2 regions of the Schaalia radingae genome follow, and region 2 is predicted to be linked to the other one. Evidence: riboswitches for the same ligand, from Rfam matches in the RefSeq annotation. Region 2 holds a riboswitch; the other holds the start of a gene.
What was found. A riboswitch is a leader RNA that binds a small molecule or an ion and turns the genes downstream of it on or off. The one in region 2 is predicted to bind ZMP and ZTP.
Positions count from the first base shown of each region.

Region 1 (14,702 bases), 1.1 Mb from region 2:
GGCCTTGAAGCTCGTTGCCTTACCGCCTTCCAACTTGTAGGTGAACTGCGCGCCGTTCGCGGCAAGCTCGTTCATGACGACGTCGAGCTCACCGCCGCCGATGGCCCAAAGGCTTCCGCCCTTGGGACGGCGATCGGCGATGCGGACGTTGTGGGACTCGAGGACGTCGATGACCCAGTCCTTCTTGACGGGCGCCTCTCCGAGCGTCGTTGCTTTCGCAGTCGACCTCGAAACGCCCGATGCCGACGGTTTGATCGCGGGCCTTACCGCAACAGCAGGCGACGGAGCCTCCGCCCCAGCGCCGTTGCCCAGAGTGGAACCGTCGGGGGCCACCATCGACTCCTGCTGCTTCGCGTAGAGGTAGTCGTAATTGGACAGAGACGTGTCGTAGAGGCCGACCTTCTCGCCCTCGTGCTTGTTGATGCCAGTGTAGACAAGGCTCGCATCCTCGTAGCGACGGAACTTGTAGACAGCGTCGTTCATGAGGGCGGAATTGAACACGCCAAGCGAGACGAGCAGGTTGAAGTCCGAGACGTCGAGGCCGGTGACCTTCTTGAACAGCCCCGGCTCCAACTGGGTGATGACGTCGTAGAGCGTCTCCTCGCGGTAGTCGGTGAGGTACATGAAGACCGGGATACGCGTGGCGAACTTGATCAGCTTCTCCTGTATCTCCTTGCACTTGGACTTGAACTCCTTCTCCTCCTCGCTGAGCTGCTTCTTCTCCTTTTGGGTGAGGTTGTCACCCTTCTCCTTCTTGACTTTCTTTACCGCTTCCGACTTGTTGATAATGGTCTTGATGTCGTCGTTGAGGCTTCGGAAGCCCTCGATGCTCATGAGGGCGTTGATTGCCTCGTCGTTGGCGAGCAAGCGTCGTAGCGTGTCGTTATCGACGTCGACGAGCAGCGCCGACTCCCAGCGCTTGGCGAGAAGCGTCGCGGAGGTCCCCGCCATGGCGATGTCGAGGATCTCGGAGGCGTTGATCTCCTTCATACGGCTGCCGTCGTAGGCGAGCACGGGCAGGAAGCGGATGAAGTCGCCGACCTTCTGCTCGGGGCCCTTCTTCTCTGTGGAGAGCTGCGTGGAGTAGTCGGACACCATGGTGAGGGCGCGGTCGAGCGCGAAGTCGAACACGTAGCACTCGTTCTTGACGATCTGCATGTTCCCGTCGTCATCCTTGACCGTCCAGGGCGACTGCACGCGAAACGCCGTCTGGAAGTAGGTCTCGGCGCTCTTTACGTTGGAGAGCATGAAGACGCCGGTCCATGGCTTCACCGTGACGCCGGTGGTGAGCTTGCCGCAGGACAGCGTGATGGACTTCGATTCGAGCGGGTCGCGCATCGACTTCTGCACGGGCGGCAGGGCAGCAAGGCCGATGCCCGCGCCCGAGCCTGCGCTCACGTTGACGCGCAGATAATGACCGGTGGTTAAATCGCTGATAGAGGCCAAATCCATTGGTGGGATAATGGCCTTAGATTGCATATGGAGAAAGGCAGGGGCGATGGGATTCTTCGATAAAGGCTTCGACCCAATAAAAGGGGCGCAGAAGGCTGCGGCCGCTGCAGGAAAAGGAATCGCAAGCGCTGCCGAACAGGCATCGAATGCCGCTCAAAGCGCCGCCGACCAGACGGGACAGGCCATCGGGGACATTGCGGGCAAGGCAAAGGGCGCCATTCAGAGCATTGGAGATGCGATCAAGGACGGCCCAAATCCGAAGAGCTTCAAGTACAACACTGAGTTTGTCGATGAGCAAAACGTTGACGCATCGCCCCAATCTCAAAGGCTTGCTCCAGAGCATATGGCGAAAATGCTTGGCGATGTGGCTGAAGGGGCCGCAAACGCTGCAAGCGCGGCGGCGGCCGGTGCTCAAGGCGCCGTCGTCGCCGCCGCAGGTAAAGCGGGAGAGATCGCTGATGGGGTCAAGCAAGGCATCGAGAATGCATGGACGAAAGAACCGGATGAGTACGAGCTCGCCGTCATCGAATACAACCAAACCTATACCGATCTGGAATCGGGCGGAATCGAGCTCTACCAGTCTAGGTTGAGGAGCATCGACCTGCTGGCCCTCGTTACCGATCTGGTGAACTCGATCGCGAACACGCCGAAGTCGTTCGTGGAAGATATCGATGAGGTGTCACACAAAAAGCGAAGCTTCAAAGAGTCGGCGTCCTTCGCCCGCGAAGAGCTGGACTCGGCACGGAAATCGGCAGCCAGCGCTGGCGCCGGCGTCGCGGCAGGTATGGCCGTTGCCAGCATCGCCCCATCCGCCGCCATGTGGGTTGCCACAACTTTCGGTACCGCCTCCACGGGCACCGCGATCTCTACGCTATCGGGCGCTGCCGCGACGAACGCAGCGATGACCTGGCTCGGCGGAGGCGCATTGGCCGCCGGAGGCGGCGGAATGGCCGGTGGCACCGCTTTCCTGGCAATGGCGGGCCCCATCGGATGGGGCGTCGCAGGCGCCACGTTGCTGACCTCCATCGCTCTCTTTGTGAAAAAGCAGCACGAGATTGCCAGGGAAAAGCACGAAGAGCTCCTGTCGGTGAAGCGGAACACCGAGGCTCTCAGGGAGACGTCCGCAGCAATCGGGGCACTTAAGATAAAGACCAATACCCTTCGCGAAGAGCTGTCCGGGTCCTTTATGCCCTCATGCCGCATGTACGGCGCCGACTACCTTTCCATCTCCGACGACGAGAAACTGGCCCTGGGTGCCTTGGTAAACAATGCGAAGTCCCTGGGCAGCCTCATCGTCGAGAGGGTGGCCGCCCGGGACGGTGAATAGCCATGAACGCAGAGAAGGTACTCAAGAGCTCCCAGGAGCAGGCCGTCGCCGCATGGATCGGCTTGATCAACCAGATGAGAATCGACGACCTCATCGAGAATCTCAACCGCCAAGACCAGAACCTCGATTCCACAATGGAGTCCATGAACTGGGCGCTCGGGAAGATCGAGGACCTCGTCGTTGCGAACAGGGGCGGCAGCAAGGGCATCCATGGGTTCATCGCCGAGGTGGCCGAATGCGGGTTGGAGAATGCGCAGAGCCTCGTCCATGGCGATAAACCGGTAATGGAATGGGTGAACGACAACGGCCCCGCCGACCTTTTGCGCAACGGCGTCGAGATACAGGTCAAGTTCGTGAACGCCGGCGGCAAGTTCTCCTTGGACGCTGTGGCCGCCCATTTGCAGAAGTACCCCGATTTCCTCGACAAAGACGGCATCTATCAGATCCCGAAGGACCATCTCGACGCGGTGCGCTCCCTGTATGAGATGCCAAAGGAGGAAGCAGCCAAACTGGCGTCCTCGACCGGCGGCCCATCCTACTCAACCTGGAAGAGCATCCATGAGTTCTTCGACTCAAGCGGGTTCAGTATCGATGACCTTGAAGCCTCCAAATTCGAGTACTCGGAGGTCCAGAAGAACGCTATCGCCGACAAGATGGCCGAGGAGAAGAGCAGGCTCGCAGACGAGAGCGAGCGGATAAAGAAAGACATCTACGAGGAGCACAAGCCCACGCCTCAAGAGGGCGCGAAAGCCGCAGCGGCTGGCGCCGTTCTGGAAGCGGGAACGGCATTCGTCATTTCAATGAAGCGCCATCTCGGGAACGGAAAGCGTATCGACGACTTGACCCAGGATGACTGGGAGGAAATCGCCAAAGATTCCGGCATGGGACTCGTCAAGGGCGGGGTTCGCGGTGGAGCTGTTTATTGGCTGAACAACTACACGGCCACGCCCTCATCTGTCGCAAGCGCGCTGGTCACTGCGTCATTCGGCGTCGCAGAATGCGCTTACAGGTTCCGCGGCGGCGAGCTGACGGAGATCGAGTTTATAGAACGCTCCGAAATCGCGTGCCTCGATGCGTCCGTGAGCGCATTCTCGAGCTTCGTGGGCCAGGTTATCATTCCGATCCCGATTCTGGGCGCCCTCGTCGGCAACGCCGTAGGCGCGACCGTGTACGAATTGGGAAAGGATTTCTATAACAAACGAGAGGCGGAGCTGCTCGCGCACTATGCTCAGGAACTGAAGGCCCTCGATACTGAGCTCGATGGCGAATACGCCGCATGCATCAGCGGGCTTCGTGAGAATATGAGCGCATACATCAGACTTCTCGAGAAGGCTTTCTCCCCGAATGTAGCAATGGCTTTTTCAGGCTCTGCCGAGTTAGCGGCAAGCCTCAATGTTCCGGAAGACGAAATCCTGCACACGCGCGAAGAAGTCGATGATTTCTTTCTAAATTAGAATCAGTCAGGTTAAAGAAACAACGGCCGAGCGAAACCCAATCGCTCGGCCGTTTGCCGTCTAGAACGGATGAATCTCCTTGCACTACTATCATGCTCATAACAGCGAATGCTTGCCTAGGCAGGCAAACGGTCATCGTCTACATCGCCCACTTGAACACAGCGCGGAACAGCCAGACGAAAAAAGCCCAGCGTGACCTTAAGCGCCGCCTTGAGGAACTTACCAAGCCTCTTCATCGACGTCACCCCAATCTTCCTTGACCTTGCGGGCGCCATCCTCGGCGCCCTCTTCCTTCTCTTGCGCGAGCAGCCTCGCCAGCTCGTCCGGCACGCCCGGGACCTCCGCCCTCCCCAGCGCGCGCTGCAGGTCCCTAATCTGCGACTTCAGCGGTTTTGAGGGAGGGCCCACGTGCTCGCGGTAGCAGGCGCCGATCGCAGCCGCGTCACACAGGAAGCCCCGCACCCGGGCGAACGCCTCATCGCCGTCGAGCAGGACGCGACGGGCTTGCCCGAGTTCGGCCTCCGAGGCCAGTATGAAGCGCCACCCGCGGGACCTGCGCGCAGCCGGGATGTCGTCCGCAGGCGCGTCGGCGCGCCAGTCGTCGCGCACCTGGTGCCAGTTCGCCGTGAGCCAGAGCCCCCTCTCGGGCTCCTCGCGCATCTCGAGCTCGAACGCGGCGAAATAGACGAGGCCGCTTACGCCGACTGGAAGACCTCTTTCTGATATCTCCCCAGTTAAATTGACGTTTCCTTGCGAACAGCCTCCGGTTCTCCGGAGGCTGTTCCGTTATTTCCGCATGAAATCGGCACCCCGGAAGCTCTGTTAAGGGAATAATTACGTGCCCGAACACAGCAAGATACGCGGCGTTATTCGGCGGCATTCGGGGTCACTGAAACTGCGGAAACCGATTTTCGCGTTTTATTATTCCCGTTTGTTGACCTGGGCAAATGCAATTGACGAGGGCTTGAATCCACCTCGCAGTTTCAACTTAGTTTCGGCCGCGCGAAATCGCCCCTCGGGGGACCCGAATTGTGAATTATTCCCGCAGGGCCCCATTATTCCCGTACCGCCGAGTGCTCCGCCGTACCGCCCAGTAGGGGCATGCGGGAATAATTGAACCGTTTTCCCAGGTAAGAATGCAAAAAGAAAGCCCTCGAACCAGAGGGTTCGAGGGCTTTTATTCCCACTATTTCGCTGGTGGCTTTGTTCTGAGGCGATGCCGAAACAGCATCAGGTGGTACTCGGCAGCACCAAAACGCGAGTTCAGAAGCCAGTTTCCGCTATTCCCACTCAATCGTTGCCGGCGGCTTGCTGGTCACGTCCAGGACAACACGGTTGACCTCGGGCACCGCGTTGGTGATGCGGTTGGAGATGCGGGCCAGGACATCGAACGGTACGCGCGACCAGTCGGCCGTCATGGCATCCTCGGACGACACGGGGCGCAGCACAATCGGATGGCCATAGGTGCGGCCATCGCCCTGCACGCCAACCGAATGCACATTTGCCAGCAACACCACCGGACACTGCCAGATCTCACGATCCAGCCCGGCAGCGGTCAGCTCTTCACGGGCAATCAGATCCGCGGCGCGCAGAATCTCCAGGCGTTCGCGCGTCACGTCACCAATGATGCGGATTCCCAGGCCAGGACCGGGGAACGGTTGACGCCACACAATGTTCTCCGGCACGCCCAGTTCCAGGCCAATGGCGCGCACCTCGTCCTTGAACAGCGTGCGCAGCGGCTCCACCAGCTCAAAGTTCAAGTCCTCCGGCAGTCCACCGACATTGTGGTGCGACTTGATGTTCGCAGCACCCTCGCCGCCACCGGATTCAACAACGTCGGGGTACAGCGTGCCCTGTACGAGGAACTTGATCTCCGCGCCCGCTTCACCGGCCTCACGCACCAGTTTCAATTGCGCAGCCTCGAAAGAACGAATGAACTCGCGGCCAATGATCTTGCGTTTTTGCTCCGGGTCGCTCACGCCAGCCAGAGCATTCAGGAAACGCTCCGACTCATCCACCGTCACCACGCGGATCCCCATCGTGCCCGCGTAATCATGCTCGACCTGCTCACGCTCACCCGCACGCAGCAACCCGTGATCAACAAAAATACACGTCAGCTGATCGCCCACCGCTTTGTGCACCAGCGCGGCAGCAACCGAGGAATCCACGCCCCCGGACAGACCGCAGATCACGCGCGCATCGCCCACCTGCTCACGGATCCGAGCCACCTGATCATCAATAATCGACCCGGGAGTCCAATCAGTGCCAATACCCGCGCACTCGTGAATGAAGTTCTCAATGAGCTTCTGGCCAAACTCGCTGTGATGCACCTCAGGGTGCCACTGCACACCATAGAGCCGGCGCGACTGATCCTCGAACGCGGCAACAGGCGTTTCCTGCGTGCTGGCCGTCACAGTGAAACCATCCGGCGCCTGCTGCACCGCATCACCGTGACTCATCCACACGGACTGTTCTGCCGGAGTACCAGCAAGCAGCGCGCTGGAGGCGCCCTCGTCAATCGTGAGCGACGTATGGCCGTATTCGCGCGTTCCCGTCTTGCCGACGGTGCCGCCCAAAGCCTTCGCCATGACCTGGAACCCATAGCAAATGCCGAGCACCGGGACGCCTGACGTGAACAGCTCAGTGTCAAACGTTGGCGCGTTGTCCGCGTACACAGATGACGGGCCGCCGGACAGGATCACCGCAGCCGGATCCTTCGCAAGCATCTCGACGGCCGGCATCGTATGCGGCACGATCTCCGAGTACGCAGAGGTCTCACGGACACGACGCGCAATCAGCTGCGCGTACTGGGCGCCAAAGTCAACAACAAGAACAGGACGATTTTCAGTGCTCACAGGCTCATCGTAGCCGTACGGACGACCCATGCGCCACAATCACTGCGTCACCGTCAGCGAACCTGCCAAAGGCGCGTTGGAATCACCACCCACATACAGTTCGATGCGCGTGGCGTCCTGGATCCAGTCCTTCGTGACCGCGCTCCAGTACCGCAGTTGATTGGGGCCGAGGGGGAACGTCACCCTCACAGTCTCACCGGCCGGGATGCTCACACGTGAGAATCCCTTAAGCTCACGCAAAGGCCTCGAGGACGTGCCGTAGCACTGGTGGATGTACAGCTGGGCAACCTCGTCGGCATCCATATCCCCGGTATTCGTGACGTCAACGCTGAGCGTGGCTGTCTCACCGACGCGGATCTGATCACGATCCAAACGCGGATTCGAATACTCAAATGACGCGTAGCTCAAGCCGTATCCGAACGGGTAGAGCGGCGTGCTCGGCTCGTTGAAGTAACGCTCACCTGCGCCTTCGGGCTGGAACGTGCGGTAGTGGTTGTAGACCATCGGCACCTGCCCCACGTTGCGTGGCCATGTGATCGGCAGACGGCCGGCAGGCGAGACATCACCAAACAGCGCGGCTGCCACGGCTGCGCCTGCACGCGTCCCCGGATACCAGATCTGCATGATCGCACCGACGCCCTCATGACTATCAACACAAGTCAGGTCCAGCGGACGGGCCGACATACACAGGACAACGAGGGGGGTTCCCGTCTCTGCCAGACGCTGAAGCTGCTCCAGTTGGCGCCCCTGGAGTTCCAAGGTGGACACGGAGGCCTTCTCACCGATCTGGTTCTGATGCTGGCCGATCACCACGACCGCAACATCGCTGCGTGCAGCAAGTTCCACGGCGGCGTTAATGTGCGCATCATCATCCCAGTCCTCGGGGGTGCGATCCACGACCGTATCATTATCGTCGAACATCGAGGGATACAGGCGCTCCCCTACTCCCGCGCCAGGTTCAAACTCAACGTTCACATCCTGACCGGCGCGCTGGCGAATACCGTCCAGGATCGTCACTGTTTCATCGGTGTCGTACTTGAAGCACCATGGGCCCAGTGGGTCTCGCCGTGCATTGGCCAGCTCACCGATCACTGCGATGGAAGACGTCTTGTCTGCCTTGAGCGGCAGCGTGGAGTGTTCGTTCTTCAGCAGCACGAATGTGCGTTCAGCAGCGTGCTGTGCTGCGTCGCGATGCTCAGGTGTGGACAGGGTTGCGGCAGCGTCTCCCTCGTCAACGTAGGGATGTTCAAACAGGCCAAGGTCGAACTTGGCGCGCAGTACGCGACGGACAGCTTCATCCAGCACCTCCATCGAGACACGTCCGTCCTCTACCGCTTCGGGCAGGTGCTCGTATGCGGCCTCGAACATCGCCATTTCCATATCAAGACCGGCGTTGACGGCTCGCGCGCCCGCATCGGGCAGGTCCTTGGCGAAGTGTTGGACGGTGAGCGAGTGGACAGCGTTCGCGTCAGACACAACGAACCCCTTGAAGCCGAATTCGTCGCGAAGCGTGTCGGTCAGCAACCACTTGTTGCCCGAGGCAGGCACGCCGTTCAGATCCATGTACGCGCTCATGATATTGCGTGCGCCAGCGGCAACAGCGTCACGGAAGGGAGGCAGATACACGTTGTGAAGTTCCGAATCGGACAGGTCGACGTCTTCGTAGTCGCGGCCGCCGCGAGCCGCACCGTAGCCGGCAAAGTGCTTGGGACCGGCAAGGATGGCGTCACCTGGCACAGCGTCGTCCGCACCCGCACCGCCCTGGAAGCCTGCCACCTGTCCGGCAGCCATCGCACCACCCAGGTAGGGATCTTCACCTGCTCCTTCAATGATGCGACCCCATCGCGGGTCGCGTGCAATGTCGACCATCGGTGCAAATGCCCAGTGAATACCGACTGAACGCGCCTCGCGTGCTGCGATGCGCTGGGCGGCCGAGGCACTGTCAGGATCCCAGCTTGCTGCCATTGCCAGTGGCACCGGGAAGATGGTACGCAAACCGTGGATGACGTCGTAGCCGAAGATCAATGGGATTCCGAAACGATGGTGCTCAATCGCCAGTTTCTGCAGCCGGTTCGTCTCAGAGGCTTCGTTGACGAACAGGAGTGATCCTACTCGCCCCGCTTTAATCGCTTTTTCCACCATCGCGCGTTGGGCTGTGTTCGCATCATCTCCGTCAGCGGGCGCGCCGTCCTGCTGGTTCAACGCCATAGCGAGGTAGAAGTACTGGGTCAGTTGTCCGGCTTTTTCTTCAACCGTCAGGCGTCCCAGCAGGTCGTCGACGCGTTCAGTGGTCGACAAAGCAGCATCTTGGAATGGGTAAGCAGCGTCAGTCATCATTGTCCTTTCACGGCAGTTAACACCCTAATATTACAGTCGGTAAATTAGAACATCAAGGCCGTTCTCTTCTTGTTATCGCATTGTCGAACGCAGTTCATCTTTCTGCGTCATGCTACGTCGTATGAACGACCCCCCAACCGTGCCTGATGCGCCTCTTATTCCGCGAACCGCCCGCCATTGCCGGACCTGAACGCATGGTCATCGACGTGAATACAGGCGAGTTCGCGGCAGGGCAACGCTGAGCGATCTACTGACAACCCTGGTCGCGCGCCCATTGCGTTGCCGCGTTCACCGCTTGAGCCGGTTCCATCGTCACATCCGGTGCGATCGGATCTTCCGCGTGAGTCGTTCCCATGCGGTCTTTCGTCACGCCGACTGTGACCACAAGCTGCTTTCCTCCATACAGCGGGAACGGTGTATTGACCGTGGCATATCCTGCGGTCGGCTGGCCAAACACGCGCGTATTCGGTACGCCTTTAAAAGCGAGCAAAGCCTGCTCACCGGAGCTGCCAGTGTGTTCACCGGTGACAATCGCGACCGGCACCTCTGACTTTTCCGTGATGTCAACGGTCGTGGGCCTTCCGCCGCCGCTGACCTTCCCGCTCTCCAACATGACGGCGCTTTCGCCTCCGCCCGTAACAAAGTAGGACACGGGACCGTCAGGAATCAGTGGCGAGATACCGGCAATCATCGGCCCCATGTCGCCACCACCGTTTTCACTGAGGTCAATCACCGCCGCGCACACATTCGCTCCGGACACAGCTTGCGCAATAGTTTGCGCGTACTCGCTGCCCTGGTCGGGTGTGCCCATAAACGCGGGCATATGAACAGTCACGACACCGTCGTTTTCTTCCACGCTCGGCGCTTCGTACTCGTCGACGGCTTCTTGCGCTTCGTCCGCCGTCATGAGGAATGAGTGCTTCGTTCCCGCAATTTTGACGGCATCGGACAGGACAGCGTCGACCTCGTCAATGCTGGTGGCTTCGCTGATTGCCTGTTCGACTCGTGGGCGCTCATCCTGCCAGGCTTCGGACGATGCGTTGATTCCCTGGTCAAGATGGCCGAGGGCGACTTCACCGTAGCGCTGTGGACTGGGCTCAGTCAGCCAAATACCGAAGTTGGGTCCCCACCTGACGACAGCGACTCCAAGCATCGCAGCGGCGACAACAATCAGTGCCACCAGGGCGATGATGATTCGTTTGGCAACCGTGGACATGGACTAAGCTCCTCACGTTGACGTGTCGGTCTGCGTTCCATTATGAGGAGGCAGGCCCATGCGTGCGAAGACAGCCCCATCTACATTGCGGGGTAGAGCTGACTCTACCCCGCATATGCAGATCGTTGAGCGCCTGTCAGTGCGCGAAGTGACGGGTTCCCGTCATGTACATCGTGATGCCAGCGGCCTGTGCCGCTTCGATCGACTCGTTGTCGCGGATCGATCCACCGGGCTGAACGACAGCTTTCACGCCGGCATCGATCAGCACCTGGAGGCCGTCAGCAAACGGGAAGAATGCGTCCGAGGCGGCAACGGCACCTTCGGAGCGACGCTCCGGCTCGTCAGCGACCACATCAGCCGTGCGTGCACCGCCCGCCGAATCCACCTTGTCAGCAGCGGCGTCACCTGTTGTGCGACCACCCAGCGTGTTCGCGCGTTCGACCGCCAGACGGCAGGAGTCCACGCGGTTGACCTGCCCCATGCCAACCCCGACGCTTGCTCCGTCGTGAACCAGCAGGATTGAGTTCGACCGCACGGCTCGCACGGTGCGCCATGCGAACTCCAGGTCCCGCAGTGTTGCCTCATCGGCCGGCTCGCCTGCCGCCAAAGTCCAGTTCGCCGGATCGTCACCGTCAGCGTCAATGTCGTCGCGTTCCTGCACCAGCAGTCCCCCGGAAATCTGCTTGAACTCCAGGGCTCCGCGTACCGGTGGCACTACCTGCAGGATTCGCAGGTTCTTCTTCGTTTCCAGTACTTCCAGTGCGCCTTCGGCGTAGGAGGGCGCCAGGACGACCTCGGTAAAGATCGGTTTGATCTGCCTGGCCAGTTCGACGCTGACCTCACGGTTGACTGCGATCACTCCGCCGAATGCTGACACAGGATCGCATGCATGCGCCTTGCGGTGTGCTTCCGCCACATCTGCGCCAATGGCGATCCCACACGGGTTCGCGTGCTTGATGATGGCCACGCACGGCTCGTCATGGTCAAATGCTGCGCGCAGTGCTGCGTCACCATCGGTGTAGTTGTTGTAGCTCATCGCTTTGCCATGCAGTTGGCGCGCGTTCGCGATGCCAGGCAGCAGGTCCTGGGTCGTGTCGTCGCCGTCCTGTTCATCGCCTGGCTCGTCAAACTCAACGTCAACTTCGCCCTCGCCCATCAGCTCGACGATGTCGCCGTATACGGCGGCATCCTGATGCGGGTTTTCGCCATAACGCAAGGTGTGGAGGCGTTCGAAAGCAGAGACCAGCACCGGTGGCCACTGTGCGTCATCAACGTCATCGGCTTCAGCCGACTCGTCAACATCAAGGTCAGCATCCAGTTCGTCTTCGAACCAGTCAGCGATGGCGGCGTCGTAATCTGCTGTGTGACGGAATGCGGCCGCTGCCAGTTCGCGACGCTCCTCCAGAGTGAATCCCTCAGAGCGTGCAGCGTCGATCACCGCGTCGTATTGCTCCGGGTTGGTAGCAATGGCAACGGAGGGATGGTTCTTCGCAGCAGCGCGCACCATCGACGGGCCGCCGATGTCAATCTGCTCAACACATTCGTCGAATCCTGCGCCCGAGTCAACCGTGTCCTCAAATGGGTACAGATTGCATACCACCAGGTCGAATGCTGCGATCCCCAGGTCTTCGAGCTGCTGGCGGTGATCGGCTTTGCGCTGATCAGCGAGAATGCCGGCATGGATCTTCGGATGCAGCGTCTTGACGCGGCCTTCCAGCACCTCGGGGAAACCAGTCACGTCTTCCACGGGCGTCACAGGAATCTTCGCGTCACGGATTTTTTGTGCAGTTGAACCGGTGGACACGATTTCGACGCCAGCATCAGCGAGTGCGCGAGCCAGGTCAACCAGGCCGGTCTTGTCGTAAACGGAGATCAGTGCTCTGCGGATCGGGCGGACATCAACGGGTTCGAGGTTATCCAAACGGACTGACAATTCTTCCTCCAAGGGGGTTCAAGGTCGGTCCTCAGCGCCCAGGCGGGCGGCGCCGTGCGAGGCTGCTTCAGCCGCTTCCCGGTGGTCCTCCACCCTCGCCAGTTGCGGCCTCTTTTAGTGTACGAGGGCGGCGCCGGATATGCGACTAGCTGTGATCTTTCAGATCTTCGTCACTGTTGTCAGTATTGTCTGACACGGCGATGGGTTCCGTGGGCGCAGCGCTGGCTTTGAGTGCTTCCATGCGGGCATCCGGAGCACGCGGAGGAGCGGGCAGTTCTTCTGTCGCCTCTTCTTCCAGCGCCGTTTCCTCTTCCTCCGGCGTCTCTTCGCCGGCTTCATTCAGGTCAGGAGCTGGAAGGGGCGTCTCCCTCGTCGATGACTGGGCGCGATTCTCCTTCCATGCGGCAATACGCGCCTTCGTCCACGCCGTCAAAGCTGCGGCCGCTCGGCGCACCCACGCGATCGTGGTCGGATGTGCTGCCAGGGACACCGCGAGCGCGACCATGCACACTTCCAGTACGACGAACAGCACGCTCCACCACACGCGCGGGCCAACGACACTCAGACGGGTCGACCCCAACGACATGCGCGACGAGGCAAGCCATGCTGCGATGACGAGCGCAGTGATCACGGTGGCCACTCCCATCGCAGCCGCCTGCTTCCACAGGTGCGTCATACGATGCCGCCACGCCGCCCATGCGCCCAGCAGGATTCCCACTCCCACCAGCGCCCAGGCCACCCAGTGGCCCGGAGCTGTCTGTGGGACGGCCGCAAGGATCGGGATCGCCGGAATCGGCGCAACAGGCGCGTTCGCCGCTGAATGGAGGGCGTCGGCACCCACGTAGAAACCAGGCCCCGCGATCCACGCCAGTGCGCATGCCATGATCGACGGAGCAAACAAGGCCTGAACAATGTTGATGATGACCGTGTCCTTGGTCGAAGCAAAGAGCAGTTCGTGGATACCGGAGATACGCTGAAGAGAAACAAGGATTGACACGGCGCTCATGATCAGGCTGAACAGCACTGTCAGTGCCACGGCAACGCGACCAAGGCGCAGCCCTGACCACAGCCATGTCAACGATTCGCGCCGTTCAGATGAAATCGTGGGCCATGTCCACGTGTGTCGAGCAGCAACTACCGCCCAGGTCGCTGCCAGAAGCGGAATGACGAGCGCACCGGGCAGTGCGCGCCACACGTTGATGTGAGCCGAGGACGCTCCAGCTGTAATGAGCGCCGTGACTGCAAACGTGGGGACAGCCATCCACTGCGCGGCGGCAGGAAAATCCCGTCCCGGCAGCAGAAGAACACGCAAAATGATGATCAGCAGCGCTCCGAGCAGTGTCGGAATGGCGAGGATGTCGCTCTGCCCCACCGTGATCGGCGCTCCCAGCGTCGCAGCCCAGAGGTCACCACCCACTGCCCGAGCATCGTCCCAGCTGGTCGACGCCAGCCAGGGGTTCTGCGAGACGAACCAGTACCCCACCAGCGTCACGACCATCATGAACGCCCATCCGATCAGGGCCGCCTCAATGCCGGCCAGGCCGGAGCGTGCCCACCCGTCAGGCAGTGCGATGCGGATCGTGCGTCGCCGCACGGCGGTGCGAGTGGTGTGAGGTTCCTCGTCGTGCACCTGAGGTGCCGATTCATCGGTTCCGTCAAGGTCGAGGCGTTCAGTTTCTTTTTCCGAATTATCCAATTCGGGTTCATCATCACTGTCTGCCTCATCGTGAGCCGGCACAAAAATCAGCGACGCACCGGCTTCACGGTCTTCCTCCTCAAGCCACGCGCCAACCACCTCGGTTGGGATCTCATCAGCGGACAGGTCCGCTTCTGCGCGCTGCCTGTCAGGGCGCTGCGATGGGGAAGAGTCAGGTGAGTGCGTCATCGTTCTTCATCGTCTCGCATCCGCGCCCACACATGGAGGTGCACCGCCGACCATGAGAAAGTTCATTCACGATCAGCGGTGCACGACCGGATGTTATTTCTGCAGAATCTCGCGAGCGATGATGGCAGTTTGGGAAGGTGTACGACCCACCCGCACGCCGACGGCCTCGAGTGCTTCAGCCTTCGCCGCGGCCGTGCCGGAAGATCCAGACACGATCGCGCCGGCATGCCCCATCGTCTTGCC
Region 1 is NZ_LT629792.1:406,145-420,846, reverse strand. It holds gene BLT69_RS01780 (hypothetical protein) at 1-1,452, opposite strand, end outside; gene BLT69_RS01775 (hypothetical protein) at 1,499-2,779, shown strand; gene BLT69_RS01770 (hypothetical protein) at 2,782-4,233, shown strand; gene BLT69_RS01765 (hypothetical protein) at 4,453-4,893, opposite strand; gene guaA (glutamine-hydrolyzing GMP synthase) at 5,514-7,088, opposite strand; gene BLT69_RS01755 (glycoside hydrolase family 3 N-terminal domain-containing protein) at 7,128-9,425, opposite strand; gene BLT69_RS01750 (S41 family peptidase) at 9,673-10,641, opposite strand; gene BLT69_RS01745 (bifunctional phosphoribosylaminoimidazolecarboxamide formyltransferase/inosine monophosphate cyclohydrolase) at 10,778-12,574, opposite strand; ZMP/ZTP riboswitch at 12,604-12,690, opposite strand; gene BLT69_RS01740 (cell division protein PerM) at 12,720-14,459, opposite strand; gene sucD (succinate--CoA ligase subunit alpha) at 14,553-14,702, opposite strand, start outside.
Region 1: linked by a shared signal. The riboswitch ahead of BLT69_RS01745 (bifunctional phosphoribosylaminoimidazolecarboxamide formyltransferase/inosine monophosphate cyclohydrolase) and the one ahead of glyA (serine hydroxymethyltransferase) in region 2 are both predicted to bind ZMP and ZTP.

Region 2 (14,702 bases):
TCCCTGCTTACCTGCAGCAGCTCACGATGGAGTCCAACGGCAAATCAGTGCGCTATGACGGGGCTCGGGTGGACTACGACACGGGTGAAATCTTCTGGGGTGAGCCTGGCACGAATGGTCAGCATGCTTTCTACCAGTTGATTCATCAGGGGACCCGCATGGTGCCGAGCGACTTCATCGCATTCGCCAACCCGACGTGGAATCTGCGCGACGAATGTGCCGGTGAGAATGGTGCCGATATGCATGAATTGTTCCTGTCGAACTTCTTCGCTCAAACTCAGGCACTGGCGTTTGGCAAGACTGCTGAGGAGGTACGCGCGGAAGGCACTCCCGAGGAAATCGTGCCGGCACGCATCTTCGGTGGAAACCGTCCGACCACGTCGATCATGGCACCCAGCCTGACACCGTCAGTTCTGGGGCAGTTGATAGCTCTGTACGAGCACATCACCTTTGTCCAGGGCGCGATCTGGGGGATTGACTCCTTCGATCAGTGGGGTGTGGAGCTTGGTAAAGTGCTCGCCCGCGGCCTGATGCCTGCCATTACCGGCGATGAGGACGTCTTGGCGTCGGTGGACTCTTCGACTCGCGCGCTGATCGAGTACTACCGCGCCTACCGGCGGGACTAAGCAACCGATGGGTAAGCCGACGGGGTGACTCAGCGCCGTATATCTGAATGCTTGCCAGTGGCTGCAGGAACTGAGATAGTTCCTGCAGCCACTTTTGTGTGCGGTGAGCTAACGACGGTGTAGCTCATGGTAGGACTCGGGCGCTTCAGTACGAAGATTCTAAGTGCCGACATTCGGTCGCGGTCGGCATTTATAAGAGAGGTAGAAACTCTGTGGACGACATGGTAAGAAAAACATACACACCGGCACATAAGTCGGTGCAGATAAAATCTCAACAACACGGCAGTAGGCCAAGGATGTTCCCCGAGTTCTGACATCCTAGAGGGGGAATCTCAAGAAAGCCGAAATGGAGGCAAACGTCGAGGGATGGAGTCCGTGATGATTGTCGGGTTTATTGTGGCTGTAGTTCTAATCCTTCTGATCGCCGCCGCAGCGGTGGTTGCGCGGCGAAAAATGCCGAGCAACCGGACCGACTACTTCACCGCCAAGTACGGCGGTTCAATCGACCGCATGTTAAGAGAATCTCCCGTTGATAAAGACTCACTGCGCCTCATCCGCGACACCGATAAACGCGGCGAAATCAGGGCAACGCGGGCCCTCATCAAGCAAGATCCTGTCCCGCTTGAAGTTGCAGTGGAGTTTATCCGCCGCCTGTAAACGACGCGAAGGGTACTTCCCGCCAGTAAACGTGTGGCCGCCCCGGAAGGGGCGGATGCCTTCTCCGATGGCTCAAACTGCGGAGCGCCTGACGGCCCAAGCCCCGCGGCGCGGGCATGCTGTACGAATCACCGTGAGCACGCCCGTGCATCTACCGCGCTCACCGTGTTCCGGCAGCTACGTGCTCCGACAGTTAGTTGTATCGGAACGCGTCGGTTGACAGGCGAATCTCATCCGCATCATCACCTGAACCAGCAGACTGTGAGTCATCAGAGTCACCCTCGTCGTCCTCGTCCATTACGGCGAGGGCGTCGAGGAACTCTTCATGCGAATCTGAACACTCGAACGCAAAGCGAGCCAAAGCCTCCGGCGACGTCGTCTTCTCCAAATCAACAAGCGCCTGGTCAACATCGAAGTCGGCCTGAGGCCACGACGGATTGATGTCGATAAGCGTGCGGCGCAGAATCTCTGAAACCGCCAATCGCGCATACCACTTGCGATCAGCGGGGACAACATACCACGGTGCGTCATCAGTGGAGGTCCGCGAAATCACTTCCTGATACGCCTGCTGATATTGCGACCACTCATTGCGCACCACCAAGTCGCCAGTCGAGAACTTCCAGTGCTTGTCACGACGGTCGAGGCGCTCACGCAGCCGCTCCCCCTGCTCTTCAAAAGAAATCGCAAGGAAAATCTTGATGATATGAATACCCTTTTCCAGGGTGCGCTTTTCGAAACGCCTGATGGCGCGGTAGCGATCTCGAAGGGTCTTGTCGTCGACGACCCATGAGCGCCCATGCTCATCATCGTGACCCACCAGTTTTTGCGCCGTCGGCACCAAGACATCCTCATAGTGGGAGCGGTCAAACACGCCAATCATTCCAGGTTCGGGAAGCTCGCGGCGAATGCGCCACAGAAAATGGTGCTTGAGTTCTTCTTTCGTGGGGGCTTTGAACGCCGCCAGAGACACGCCCTGCGGGTCCACCAACCCCATCACATGCCGCACAATGCCGCCCTTACCGGCGGTATCAAGCCCTTGGAGGACGATCAACACTGCTTCAGAGCTGCCGTTATCGCTGTGAGCCTGCGCAAAGAGTCGTTCCTGCAGCTCGGCCAGATCAGTTGCCTGATCTTCCATAGCTTTCTGGCCGTCCTTCTTACCCTCGTCCCAGCCGGGAGTCTTGTCACGGTAAATGGTTGCCAAATCCAGCTCTCCGTGAACGGCAAGCAGTTTGCGCGGATCAGTTGTCCAGCCTCGCTGCCGGGAAGAATCCATCGTCGAGGCACGTGTAGGCACGGCATCTGCTCGGTCGGCGCGCTTCTTTTTCTTCTTCGAACCCATGGGTGACATTTTAGTGACGAGGGCGACTCTTTTACACCTTAGAAACGCCTGTAAACGCGGAAAAGATCGACCGTTTTGCACAGAGTCGTCGCAAACTTGGGACTGCTTTCCCTAGTAAAGGACAAAATTGCGCCGTAGGCTTGTCATGAGAGCTCGGAGCACGGATCCGGGCCGGAACGCGAACCCTACCGGGAACGCTCGATCATTCAATCAAGGAGTTCCACATCATGGCTCAACCCAAAATCGTCACCGTAACCGGTGCCGCTGGAAACATTGGATACGCGCTGCTTTTCCGCATCGCATCAGGCGCAATTTTCGGACCCGACGTTCCAGTCAAGCTTCATCTGCTGGAGATCCCTCAGGCTGTCAAGGCAGCTGAAGGCACAGCCATGGAGCTCGACGACTGCGCATTCCCGCTGCTGGCCGGCGTCGACATTTTCGATGACGCCACCAAGGCATTCGAGGGAACCAGCGTTGGCCTGCTCGTGGGTGCACGCCCGCGTTCGAAGGGCATGGAGCGCGCTGACCTGCTTGAAGCCAATGCCGGAATCTTCGGACCTCAGGGTGCCGCAATCAACGCTGGCGCAGCCGATGATGTGCGCGTCCTGGTCGTGGGCAACCCCGCCAACACGAACGCCGTGATCGCAGCCAACGCTGCGCCCGATGTGCCAGCCGACCGCTTCACCTCCATGATGCGTCTGGATCACAACCGCGCCATCAGCCAACTGGCCCACAAGACCGGTGCAGCTGTCAGCGACATCAAGAACATTGTTGTGTGGGGCAACCACTCGGCCGACCAGTACCCGGATGTCTCCTACGCCACCGTTGACGGAAAGCCGGCCACCGACCTGGTTGACGAAAAGTGGCTCGACGAGGAATTCCGCCCTGTCGTTGCCAAACGTGGCGCCGCCATCATCGCCGCACGTGGCGCGTCCTCAGCGGCATCGGCAGCCAACGCCGCAATCGACCACATGCACACCTGGATCCACGGCACGCCCGAAGGTGAATGGGTCACCGCTGGTGTCCATTCAGATGGCTCGCACTACGACGTTCCTGAAGGCTTCTCCTTCGGCTTCCCGGTGCGCGCAGTGAACGGCGAATACCAGATCGTTGAAGGCCTCGAAATCTCCGAAGCCACCCGCGCCGGCATCGACCACAACATCAAGGCTCTGCAGGAAGAATACGACGCAGTGAAAGCCCTCGGCTTCATCAAGTAGTTCTCGCCAGCAGGACAGTCCAGAAGAACGCTGGAACGCCCTCCCTGACTTGCTCCACGAGCAATAATCAGGAGGCGCATCCAGCGTTCTTTTTGTGCTGTGACTGGCATACTTGAATATGGGTGCGCCATCCCTGTTTTCAGAGATAGAGTTTGTTATCACTTCAACGATGCAGTGTGGAAACAATATCGAAAGGATTCAAATGATTGGGTTCCTCATAGCGACTGCCACGACCGTGGTTGTGGCGTATCTGATTTTTCACCGTTATCATCCGCAGACCGTCCTGATTTTTTCCGGTCTATTTATGCTGCTTTGCGCTATTCCACTGTCAATGAAACCATTGATGGATGAAGACCAGACCACTGGCTCGGCGTTCCTGGATGTCTTCGACCAGATCACTCAGACGTTCGGGAATCTAGGTGCCAAGCTCGGTCTGATCATCATGGCGGTCGGCGGTTTCTCGCTGGTCATGGACCGAGTCGGTGCATCATCAGCACTGGTCGCCATCGCAACCAAACCGCTCCAGAAGATCAACAAGCCCTACGTTGTTCTTGCCTCCACCTACATCCTGGCTCAGACACTGTGCTTGATCATTCCATCGGCAGCTGGCCTGGCGATGCTGCTGATGGTGACCGTCTATCCGCTCCTGCGATCCCTGGGAATCTCGAAACTGTCTGCCACGGGCGTTATCGCGACCGGCAGCTGTCTGGACCTTGGCCCTGCTTCCTCAAACGCCAATATGGCGGCCCAGACGTCCGGCATGACCGTCCAGGAATATTTTATTCAGTACCAGCTGCCCGTCGCACTGGTGGTCGTCGCATCGGTGTTCATCCTCCATTACTTCGTCCAGCAGTACTTCGACCGCAAGGCCGGAACTACTCCCGACAAAGCAGACTGGGATGAAATCAAGGCTGAGCTCGCAGGTATTAAAAGGTCCTCGGGCGGAAAGTCGGCCCTGGCACAACGCGCTGCAAATGGTGGGTCCGACACCGCCGCCAAGACCAAGGCGGACACCAAGGAAGCTGAACGTGTCGACAAGCCGACCCCGAAGGCATACGCGCTCCTTCCATTTACGCCACTGGTCCTGCTCATTGTTTTCTCGCCTTTCGTGATTACCAGCATCAAAATGAACGTGGCAACTGCCATGATTATTTCCGGAATGCTCGCCGTTATTTGCGAAATGATTCGCTACCGTTCATTCCAACGCGGCGCGGACGCTTTCTCCGTTTTCTTCGAGGGCATGGGTCGCCAATTCGTCAACATCGTGACACTCATTGTCGGCGGCCAGATGTTTGCTGCCGGTTTAACCCAGCTCGGGTTTATTTCGTTCATTATTGATGGCGCCGAGCGATTCAATATGGGGGCAATTCCGATCACCATCATCATGACGTTGGTGATCTTCCTGTCAGCGGTCCTGATGGGCTCCGGCAACGCACCGTGGTTCGCGTTCTCAGAACTTATCCCCGACATTGCCAAACCCCTGGGCGTTGACACCGTGTTCCTGGCTCAGCCAATGGAACTGGCATCAGGCATCGGTCGCTCCATGTCGCCTATCGCAGGCGTCGTGATTGCAGTTGCCGGACTTGGTGATGTCAGCCCGGTCGACCTCGTCAAACGAACAATCCCCGTCATGATCCCCGCTTACGTGATCATGGTCACCTCGTCGATCGTGTGGGATTACCTGCTTCGAGCCCTCATTTAAGGAGGAAACATGGCACTTTTACCAATGCAGATCGCTGAAACACTCACATCGAATGTCGACGCCATGACCGATGACCTGGTCCAGTGGCGCCGCGACTTCCACGCACATCCTGAACTCGGATTCCTCGAGTACCGCACCACGTCGATCATCGTCCAGCATCTGCGCGAGTGGGGCTATGAGGTCCTGCAGGGAAAGGACGCGTGCCTGTCTGAGGAGCGAATGGGACTGCCCAGCTCCGAAGAAGATGAGGCCGCAATCGCCCGCGCGATTGACGAGGGTGCCGACGCCGACTTTGTTCACTCGATTGCCGGAGGACACACGGGTACTGTGGCAATTCTCCGCAATGGGGACGGCCCCACTGTCGGCATGCGCTTCGACATTGACGCGCTGCCGCTGCAGGAATCTTCAGAAAAGGGGTACTACCCGGCGGATGAGGGTTTTAACTCCATTCACGCCTCCATCATGCATGCGTGTGGACACGACGCTCACATCACGATGGGGCTGGGTGTTGCCCGCACAATGGCACAGATGAAGGACTCCTGGTCAGGAACGCTGAAGATTTTGTTCCAGCCCGCTGAAGAAGGCGTTCGCGGAGCGAAATCGATGGTGGCCGCCGGCCATGTCGATGACGTCGACGTCATGTTCGCGCAACACGTGTGGCCACACGACTTCGAAGAATCCGACTACGCGCCCGGATCCGGCGGGGCTCTGGCCACCACGAAGTACGACGTGAATCTGAAAGGACTGGCAGCTCACGCTTCAGGCGCGCCGCAAAAAGGCAAGAACACCATTCTCGCCGCGTGCACCGCAGTGTTGAACCTGTATGCGATTTCGCGCCACTCAGAAGGGGCGACCCGCGTGAGTGTCGGCAAGATCGTTGCCGGCGATACCCGCAATATTGTCGCAGATCATACACACTTTGAGATGGAAGTTCGCGGTTCAACGACCGAGATCAACGAGTACATGGAGCACCGAGCCCGCACCGTGATCGAAGCGGCTGCACAGATGTATGAGTGCGACTACGAGATCGTGCGCATGGGAGAGGCCATCTCCCTGGATTCCGATCCGGACCTGATGGACCGAATCGCTGAAGCTGGCGAGTTGGTGGGCGTACGCGCCAATGACCCGAAGTGGGTGGAAATGACCGCTTCCGAAGACTACGCATTCATGATGAAGCGAGTCCAGGACAACGGCGGAAAGGCCTCATTGCTGCTGATCTTCACTCCGTCGAAGGGCGGCCTGCACTCCGTCGAGTTCACGGTGGATGAAGCTGTCCTGCCCAAAGGAGTGCGCGTCATCAGCGCAGCCGCCATCGCGGAAATGCCAGCCGCACACTGACCGAGTTCACATCGTTATGGCGCCGAGTGGTCGCATGCATGCGACCACTCGGCGCACACCACGTATCAGAAGCGGTGGACTGGATTAGGCCGGAGTGCCTGTGAATCATTACCCTTAGGACTATGGAACATGATTCGACAGTGCCCCCCTCGACAATCGACAAGCTTGTCATTACTCTTTCCTGCCCGGACCAGCCAGGAATTGTTCACGCGGCCTCCGGCATCATGAGCGACATCGGTGGCAACATCATTCAGTCGCAGCAATTCGGTGACCCGGATACCGGCCTGTTCTTCATGCGAATGGAAGCTGAATCACCTGTCGGTCGAGGTCCTGTCGAAGAAGGCCTGACACGAATCGCCGACAAGTTCAACGCCACCTGGCGCGTCGACCAGTTGGGGCGACCGCTTCGCACCGTCATTATGGTTTCGCGCGAAGGGCACTGTCTCACGGACCTGCTCTATCGGCAGCGCTCTCAAGGTCTGCCTATCGAAGTGGTTGCAGTTGTCGGTAACCACCCTGACCTCGCGCCGGTCGCACAGTTCTACGGCGTCCCCTTTCTCAGTATTCCGGTCACCAAGGATTCAAAAGTGCGCGCCGAGGCAGAACTTCTTGACCTCATCAAGTCCGAGCAGGTTGAATTGGTCGTCCTGGCCCGCTATATGCAGATCCTGTCTGATTCGGTATGCCGTGAAATGGCCGGACGCGTCATCAATATTCACCACTCATTCCTGCCTTCGTTCAAAGGCGCGCGCCCATACGCCCAGGCTCACGAACGCGGCGTCAAACTCATCGGCGCAACCGCGCACTACGTTACAGCCGACCTGGACGAAGGGCCGATCATCGAGCAGGACGTCACGCGAGTCACGCACGCCGATTCCACCCGCGACATGGTGGAGCTGGGGCAGGATGTTGAACGCCGAGTCCTCGCGCAGGCAGTGCGTTGGCATGCTGAACGCCGTGTCCTGATGAACGGCAACCGAACCGTCGTATTCTCCCGCTAGTGTCCGCACTGGCGGTTTCCGCAGCGGAACACAGTTGATAAGATGAATCTGTCGCAACTGGCGAACAGGTGGGATGACCACCGGGGAGCGAAATAGGGTTGTCGCGGTCGCCCGCCTGGGCCACGCAACCGAGCGAGGAACGGCTGGGGCCATCCTCGCCAATAGTGAAAGCCAGACAAGCGAATTGAAAACTGGAGCAGCAATGAGTGATTCTCTCAACTCCCATACGTTGGCCGAACTCGATCCTGACATCGCAAAGGTGCTGGATGATGAGCTGAACCGTCAACGCGCCACCCTTGAAATGATCGCGTCGGAAAACTTTGTCCCGCGTGCAGTCCTGCAGGCTCAGGGATCAGTTCTGACCAACAAGTACGCCGAAGGATACCCGGGACGCCGCTACTACGGCGGGTGCGAGGCAGTGGACGTTGCTGAAAGTCTCGCAATTGAACGCGCCAAGAAAGTGTTCGGTGCCGATTTCGTCAACGTGCAGCCACACTCAGGCGCGCAGGCCAATGCCGCCGCGCTCATGGCGATGGCAAAACCGGGGGACACGATTTTGGGTCTGTCCTTGGCTCACGGCGGCCACCTGACACACGGAATGCGCATCAACTTTTCCGGCAAGATGTACCACGCCACCGCATACGAAGTTGACCGCACAACAATGCGTATCGAGCCTGACCAGGTGCGTGAAGTGGCGCTGCGTGAGCGTCCCCGTGTGATCATTGCCGGCTGGTCGGCCTATCCTCGTCACCTTGACTTTGCTGCTTTCCGCAGCATTGCCGACGAGGTTGGCGCTGCGCTGTGGGTTGACATGGCGCACTTTGCCGGCCTCGTTGCAGCCGGACTGCACCCAAGCCCACTGCCCCACGCCGACGTGGTGACCACGACGGTCCACAAGACACTGGGGGGTCCCCGCTCCGGCATGATCCTGTCCGCGCGCGGCGAGCAGTGGGGCAAGAAGCTGAATTCTGCTGTGTTCCCAGGTCAGCAGGGTGGCCCGCTGATGCATGTGGTGGCTGCCAAGGCCGTAGCAATGAAAGTGGCTCAGACCCCGGAGTTCAAGGACCGCCAGGTCAGAACTCTTGCTGGCGCGCAGAAACTTGCAGAGCGTCTGGGACGCGACGATGCGAAGAAGGTCGGCATCAAGCTGGTCACCGGCGGCACCGATGTGCACCTGGTGCTCGTTGACCTGGTTGATTCAACTCTTGACGGCAAGCAGGCTGAGGATCTGCTGCACGAAGTCGGCATCACGGTCAATCGCAATGCTGTGCCGTTTGACCCGCGCCCACCGGCAGTCACATCCGGTCTGCGTATCGGAACGCCGGCGCTGGCTACGCGCGGTTTTGGTGATGAGGAGTTCACCGAAGTTGCCGACATCATCGCGACCGCACTGGTTCAGGCGGCCTCCAAGGAGACAGTGGATATGGAGGGTCTGCAGGCGCGCGTGCGTGCACTGACTGATGCCTTCCCGTTGTACGACGGGCTGCAGCAGTGAGAGCGCCGTGGGAAGGTGCCGCACAGGTACTGGATGGGAAAGCCACCGCTGCTGCTATAAAGGGCGAGCTTGCTGAGCGCATCTCACGTCTGCGTGAAGCCGGTGTTCATGCAGGACTGGGAACAATCCTGGTGGGTGAAGATCCCGGGTCAGTGACCTATGTTGCCGGCAAACACCGTGACTGTGCGGAGGTTGGCCTCGAGTCGATTCGCATTGACTTGCCCGAGTCGGCCTCTCAGGCTGATATCGAGCAGGCTGTCGACCAGCTCAACGCTGATCCTGCCTGCACGGGTTTCATTGTGCAGCTTCCGCTACCCGCCGGGGTCGATTCCCAGGCCGTGTTGGAGCGCATCGATCCGGATAAGGACGCTGACGGCCTGCATCCGATGAACCTGGGCCGCCTGGTACTGCGCGCGGCGGGTGACATCACCTCGCCCCTTCCGTGTACGCCGCGCGCCGTCATTGAGCTGTTGGAACGCTACGGCGTGGAACTCAACGGCGCGGATGTGTGCGTAGTTGGCAGGGGAGTGACCGTCGGCCGTTCGATCGGATTGCTGCTGACGCGTAAGAACATCAACGCGACCGTGACGCTGTGCCATACGGGCACGCTCAACCTCGCTGAACAGGTACGCAATGCTGACGTGGTTGTGGCTGCGGCTGGCTCGCCGGGACTGATCACCGCTGACATGGTGCGTGAAGGTGCGGCGGTGCTGGATGTGGGCGTTTCGCGCGTGACGGAAGCTGATGGCCGTGCGCGGCTGCATGGCGATGTGGCCGACGGAGTTGATCGTGTTGCGGCATGGCTGTCACCGAATCCCGGTGGCGTCGGGCCGATGACCCGTGCCCTCCTGTTGGCGAACGTGGTCGAAATGGCTGAGCGAAAGGCGGGATTCTCCGCTCAGGTGTAAATGCGCAGGTGTGAGCTTAGTGCCTTAACTGTTCATGTTCGCGGTGCTGGGGACTTTCCAACTGGAACGTGGAATGCGTGATCGTGACGGGAAAGTGTTCCTGTACGCAGCTGGCGAGTGTGTGCAAAATGTCGGATCGCTCGTGCTCGTTCAACTCGGGTTGGACGGTGACGTGAGCCGTCAGGGCTATCACTCCTGTCGCAATGGTCGAGGCATGCAGGTCATGCACGTCTTCGACTCCTTGAACATGGAGCATATGCTCACGCACCGTTGTCAGTTCCAGGCCGGGTGGTGTTTCCTCCATCAGGATCGCCACCGAGCGGCGTAAAAGCGTGATCGCCCTCGGAGCCATCATGCACGCGATGAGCAGTGAAGCAAGGGCATCCGCTTGGAGCCATCCGCTGAAATGGGCGACGACCGCGCCGATGATGACCGCGACCGACCCTAACGCGTCGGTGGCAACCTCGAGGAATGCTGCGCGCATGTTCAGCGAGGCACTGCGGCCCCCCATCAGCACGAGTAGGGAAGCGACGTTTGCAGCCAGGCCGAGGATACCGACGATCAGCATGATGCGGGTGTCGAGTTGCTCGGGGTTCATGAAGCGTCCGATGGCTTCATATGCGATTATCACGCAGATCACGACGAGCATACCTGCCTGCAGTGCCGCTGCGACCACTTCGGATCGTGCCAGGCCCCACGTGAATCTGTCGGTGCGCGGGCGCAGTGACAGGTGAGCCGCAATCAGCGCGATCACCAGCCCGATGGAGTCCACCGCCATGTGGCCGGCATCTGCAAAAAGTGCGAGTGATCCTGAAAGTGCGCCGCCGATTGTCTCGATGAGGAGGACAGTTGCCGTAATGGACAAGGCTGCAATCAGACGCCCTCGGGAACTAGCAGCATGCGAGTGCGAATGTGAATGCGAGTGGTCGCTTGCAAGCGACTTCTCGGCGGATGTGGGCCTGCTGTGGGGTGATGATTGCTCCGACTCCTCGCAGCAATCGCGATGCTCGACATCGGGCGACATGGCGTCCTTTCGCTAGGTGACAACGAAAATCAATACCCCAAGGGGGTATCCTTGGTTGGCTATAGAGTAGCCATTTCTCGCTGCCTTGCCAAGTCCGTGATGTCGAGTGGTCGCTTGCAAGCGACCACTCGGTGAAGTTTCGGGCACAATAGAGGCATGCTGAACGTCACGACTGTCAACCTCAACGGGATCCGCGCTGCCGCTAAACGAGGACTGAACGACTGGTTGAACCGCCAGCACCCCGACGTCCTCCTGATGCAGGAGGTGCGCGCGCCGGAAGAAGTGACGCGTGAGATTCTGGGGTCGCAGTGGCATGTTGTGGCCGTGCCATCGCGGGCGAAAGGGCGTGCGGGCGTAGCAGTCGCTGTCCCGATTGAGAACGAGGCGCTGATCGGAGACGTGCGGACAACGCTGGACGACCAGGAAAGTGATGTGGATTCGGGTCGCTGGCTGGAAGTAGACCTTGAATTTGCCACTCCACTGACGCTTGTGTCGGCGTATTTCCATTCGGGCGAGAAGGATACACCGAAGCAGGATGCCAAGATGGCGCACCTGCCGAGGGTGTCAGCGCGCATGAGCGAACTGTTGAAAGCTGCGAATTCGGCGAAGGGGCGTCAAGCTCTCGTTGCGGGAGATTTCAACATCGTTCGCTCCGAATTGGACATCAAGAACTGGAAGCCGAACCACAACAAGCGTGCCGGAGTGCTCGACGAGGAAATTGCCTTTGTGTCGTCATGGGCCGAGGGTGGCTGGTGCGACACCGTCCGCGAGCTTGCGGGGGATGTCCAAGGCCCATACACGTGGTGGTCGTGGCGAGGCAAAGCATTCGATAATGACGCCGGGTGGCGCATTGATTATCAGTTTGTGACGCCGGATCTGGCGCAAAAGGCACGGTCCTTTTCGATTGATCGCGCCGCCTCTTACGATGCGCGCATGTCAGACCATGCCGCTTTGACCGTGTCGTATGAGTTCGATTAATTGCAATCACACCCGTTGAAGAACAGCAGTGTGTGCGAGCCAGATCTCCTGAAAAAATAGGCTCTTTCCGATCTGACGACGCTCGCCAGTCTTCTACCTCATGACCCTGGATCGCCCGCACGATACTGCTGAGTTTCAAACGTTCACGTGTGGTGCGTTGCTAGTTTTGCTGAATAGTGTTGCGTTGCTTGTGCTGTTCGTTTGCGACTGTTCTTCCTGTTTAGTGTCCGTGGGTTTTTTCGGCGTGGTCGGTGAGGACTTGGTGGGGTTTGGTTAACAGGAATGGGGCGCTGGTTTCTCTTGTGCTTGTAATGCTAGGGATGGTGTGCGTGGTGCCGGTGAACGGGTTGGTTAGTGTGACGTCCCACGTGGTGGTCAGTGTGACGGTTTGGTGGGGTGATTCGTTTTGCCATGAGTGTGTGTGCACCATGTTGGGGTAGGGGTTTCCTGGGGTGGTGGTGACCAGTGGTGGGGTGTGGTCGTTGAAGTCGAATGTGTAGGTGGAGGCGTGAAGGGTGAGGGTGACGGTGTGGTTGAAGACGGTGAGGGTGTGGGTTTGGGTGGGGGTGGCGGCGTAGATGTTGGAGGGCACTTCGGTGAAGGCGTGTTGGTGTGGTTGGATGGTCAGGCCTGCGCCGCGTAGGGTGATGGTGTTTAGGGCTGTGCGCACGATGGTGTCGGTTGACGGAGTGGCGGGCTGGTCTGGTTCTTTTCCTTCAGGTTTTTCTGTTGGTGGTGGGGTGCATTTGTCTGCTGGTGTGGCGCCGGCTGTGCCGGTGCCGATCTTGCAGCGCACCTGCCAGCCCGGTACACGAAACCCACCAACCGGCCCCTCAACAACCTCAACCACACCACCTTGGCTAACACTAGAAGTTCCAAGGTTGTATGCAGTGCCTTCGGATCCCGATGTTGAGACAGTCTGTTTGATGGAAACCTCAACTTGTAGCTCGCCTTCTGAAGCACTAGTTGCGGCGGTGCTGAAGTTTCCTTCGTCCGGGTCGCCTGCGAATTCCGATGGGAGGCTCAAAGCGAGAGATAAACAAAGTAAAGAGATTGCCGCAAAACGCATATTTTTAGTCCTCTCTTTCTTTCGCAAAGAACCTATTTACAGTGAACTCAGAATTGGCCTGACGGAGGTCAAGTTGGATGAGCACTCTTTCCTCTTCAAACGAAGTCAGTTCTCCATCTAAGTACACGACATAGGGAGCGGAAGTTGCCAGAAATTCGACGAGATATAGATCCGACTCTTCTGGATACAGCTCCACTGAATTGAATGAATCGATTTTGAATCTCATACTGTCGACCCAGTCGGTATTGCTATCTAAGTTTTCGATCTTTCTGACATATGATTGGCAGACTTTGCATTCTGGGCTGCTGACTTTTTTGAGGGTGGTGGTGTTGCCGGTGTTGATGGAGTATGCGAGGAGGTTGAGGTAGTACTCGGCGAAGTAGCGTGCCCCGAACGCGTCCATGTTGGTGGCAGCACTGGGTAGTTGTGGTTCGTGTGGTTCCACCCAGTCCACGGGCCTGCCGAGCTTCCCGTTGGGTAAAATCGGGTACTCACCGGACATGGGTATGCTTTGCGCCGCTTCGTGTGACCCGCTGTGGGATTGAGGGCTTTGAGCGCTGCCACTCTGGTTCCCGCCTTCCCCGTGGTTGCATGCAGCCAGAGTGAGCAAGCCAGCCAATACTGGAACCAGCAGCGTGCCGCGTCGTGATCGTCGTGTCATGTGCACCACACTACGGAACAGTACTGCTGCCCGTACAGCCCCAATTCATAATTGTGGACCAAACTCTTTCTGCACCCACCTGTCGATCTGGAAGCCTCTCACTGGATTCATCACGGCTCTACCTCCCGTGAGGTTACTCCTGACCAGTGCAAACGCCTCGTCCGTGTAAGCGGTTAGCAGCAGAACCCTCTTCAGATCGACAGACGGGGAAAGAGGGGAGGACAAGCATGCGGGAACAAGAATTCCCACAATGTGGGAAGACGCTGTATGCGCACGCGCACCCCCACACGAAACCCTTCAGCCCACAAGAAAGCGCAAGCTTGAGCCATCCCCGCAAAGCACGACCCCTGTCTACCCTCGACAATCACACGAGCGACGATCACACGAGGCCCCGGGCATGTTCCCCCAGGTTCGAACTCGACACACATCCACAGCCCAAAGGACCCGCACTGACCCCACTGGCCAAGCATTCCCACAGGTCACAAGCCCACCCACCCAACCACACGCACCACCCACAGCCATACAACGAACCCACCACCACGCCAAATCGAACCTCGGGGACGAAAAGAGGAAAGGCGTATCTCTCATCTCGCACTCGAGACAAAGAGCGAGGCACTCATGCCTCCGCGAAAGGCGTTACAAGAGGGGGAGGACACCTACCCCCCACGCACGGTGACACGAGGG
Region 2 is NZ_LT629792.1:1,688,727-1,703,428, reverse strand. It holds gene pgi (glucose-6-phosphate isomerase) at 1-626, shown strand, start outside; gene BLT69_RS07465 (hypothetical protein) at 1,005-1,283, shown strand; gene BLT69_RS07460 (PPK2 family polyphosphate kinase) at 1,477-2,625, opposite strand; gene BLT69_RS07455 (malate dehydrogenase) at 2,853-3,842, shown strand; gene dcuC (C4-dicarboxylate transporter DcuC) at 3,961-5,544, shown strand; gene BLT69_RS07445 (amidohydrolase) at 5,554-6,882, shown strand; gene purU (formyltetrahydrofolate deformylase) at 7,005-7,883, shown strand; ZMP/ZTP riboswitch at 7,927-8,011, shown strand; gene glyA (serine hydroxymethyltransferase) at 8,086-9,378, shown strand; gene BLT69_RS07430 (bifunctional methylenetetrahydrofolate dehydrogenase/methenyltetrahydrofolate cyclohydrolase) at 9,375-10,286, shown strand; gene BLT69_RS07425 (cation diffusion facilitator family transporter) at 10,303-11,310, opposite strand; gene BLT69_RS07420 (exodeoxyribonuclease III) at 11,467-12,288, shown strand; gene BLT69_RS07415 (hypothetical protein) at 12,509-13,138, opposite strand; gene BLT69_RS07410 (DUF6318 family protein) at 13,362-14,018, opposite strand.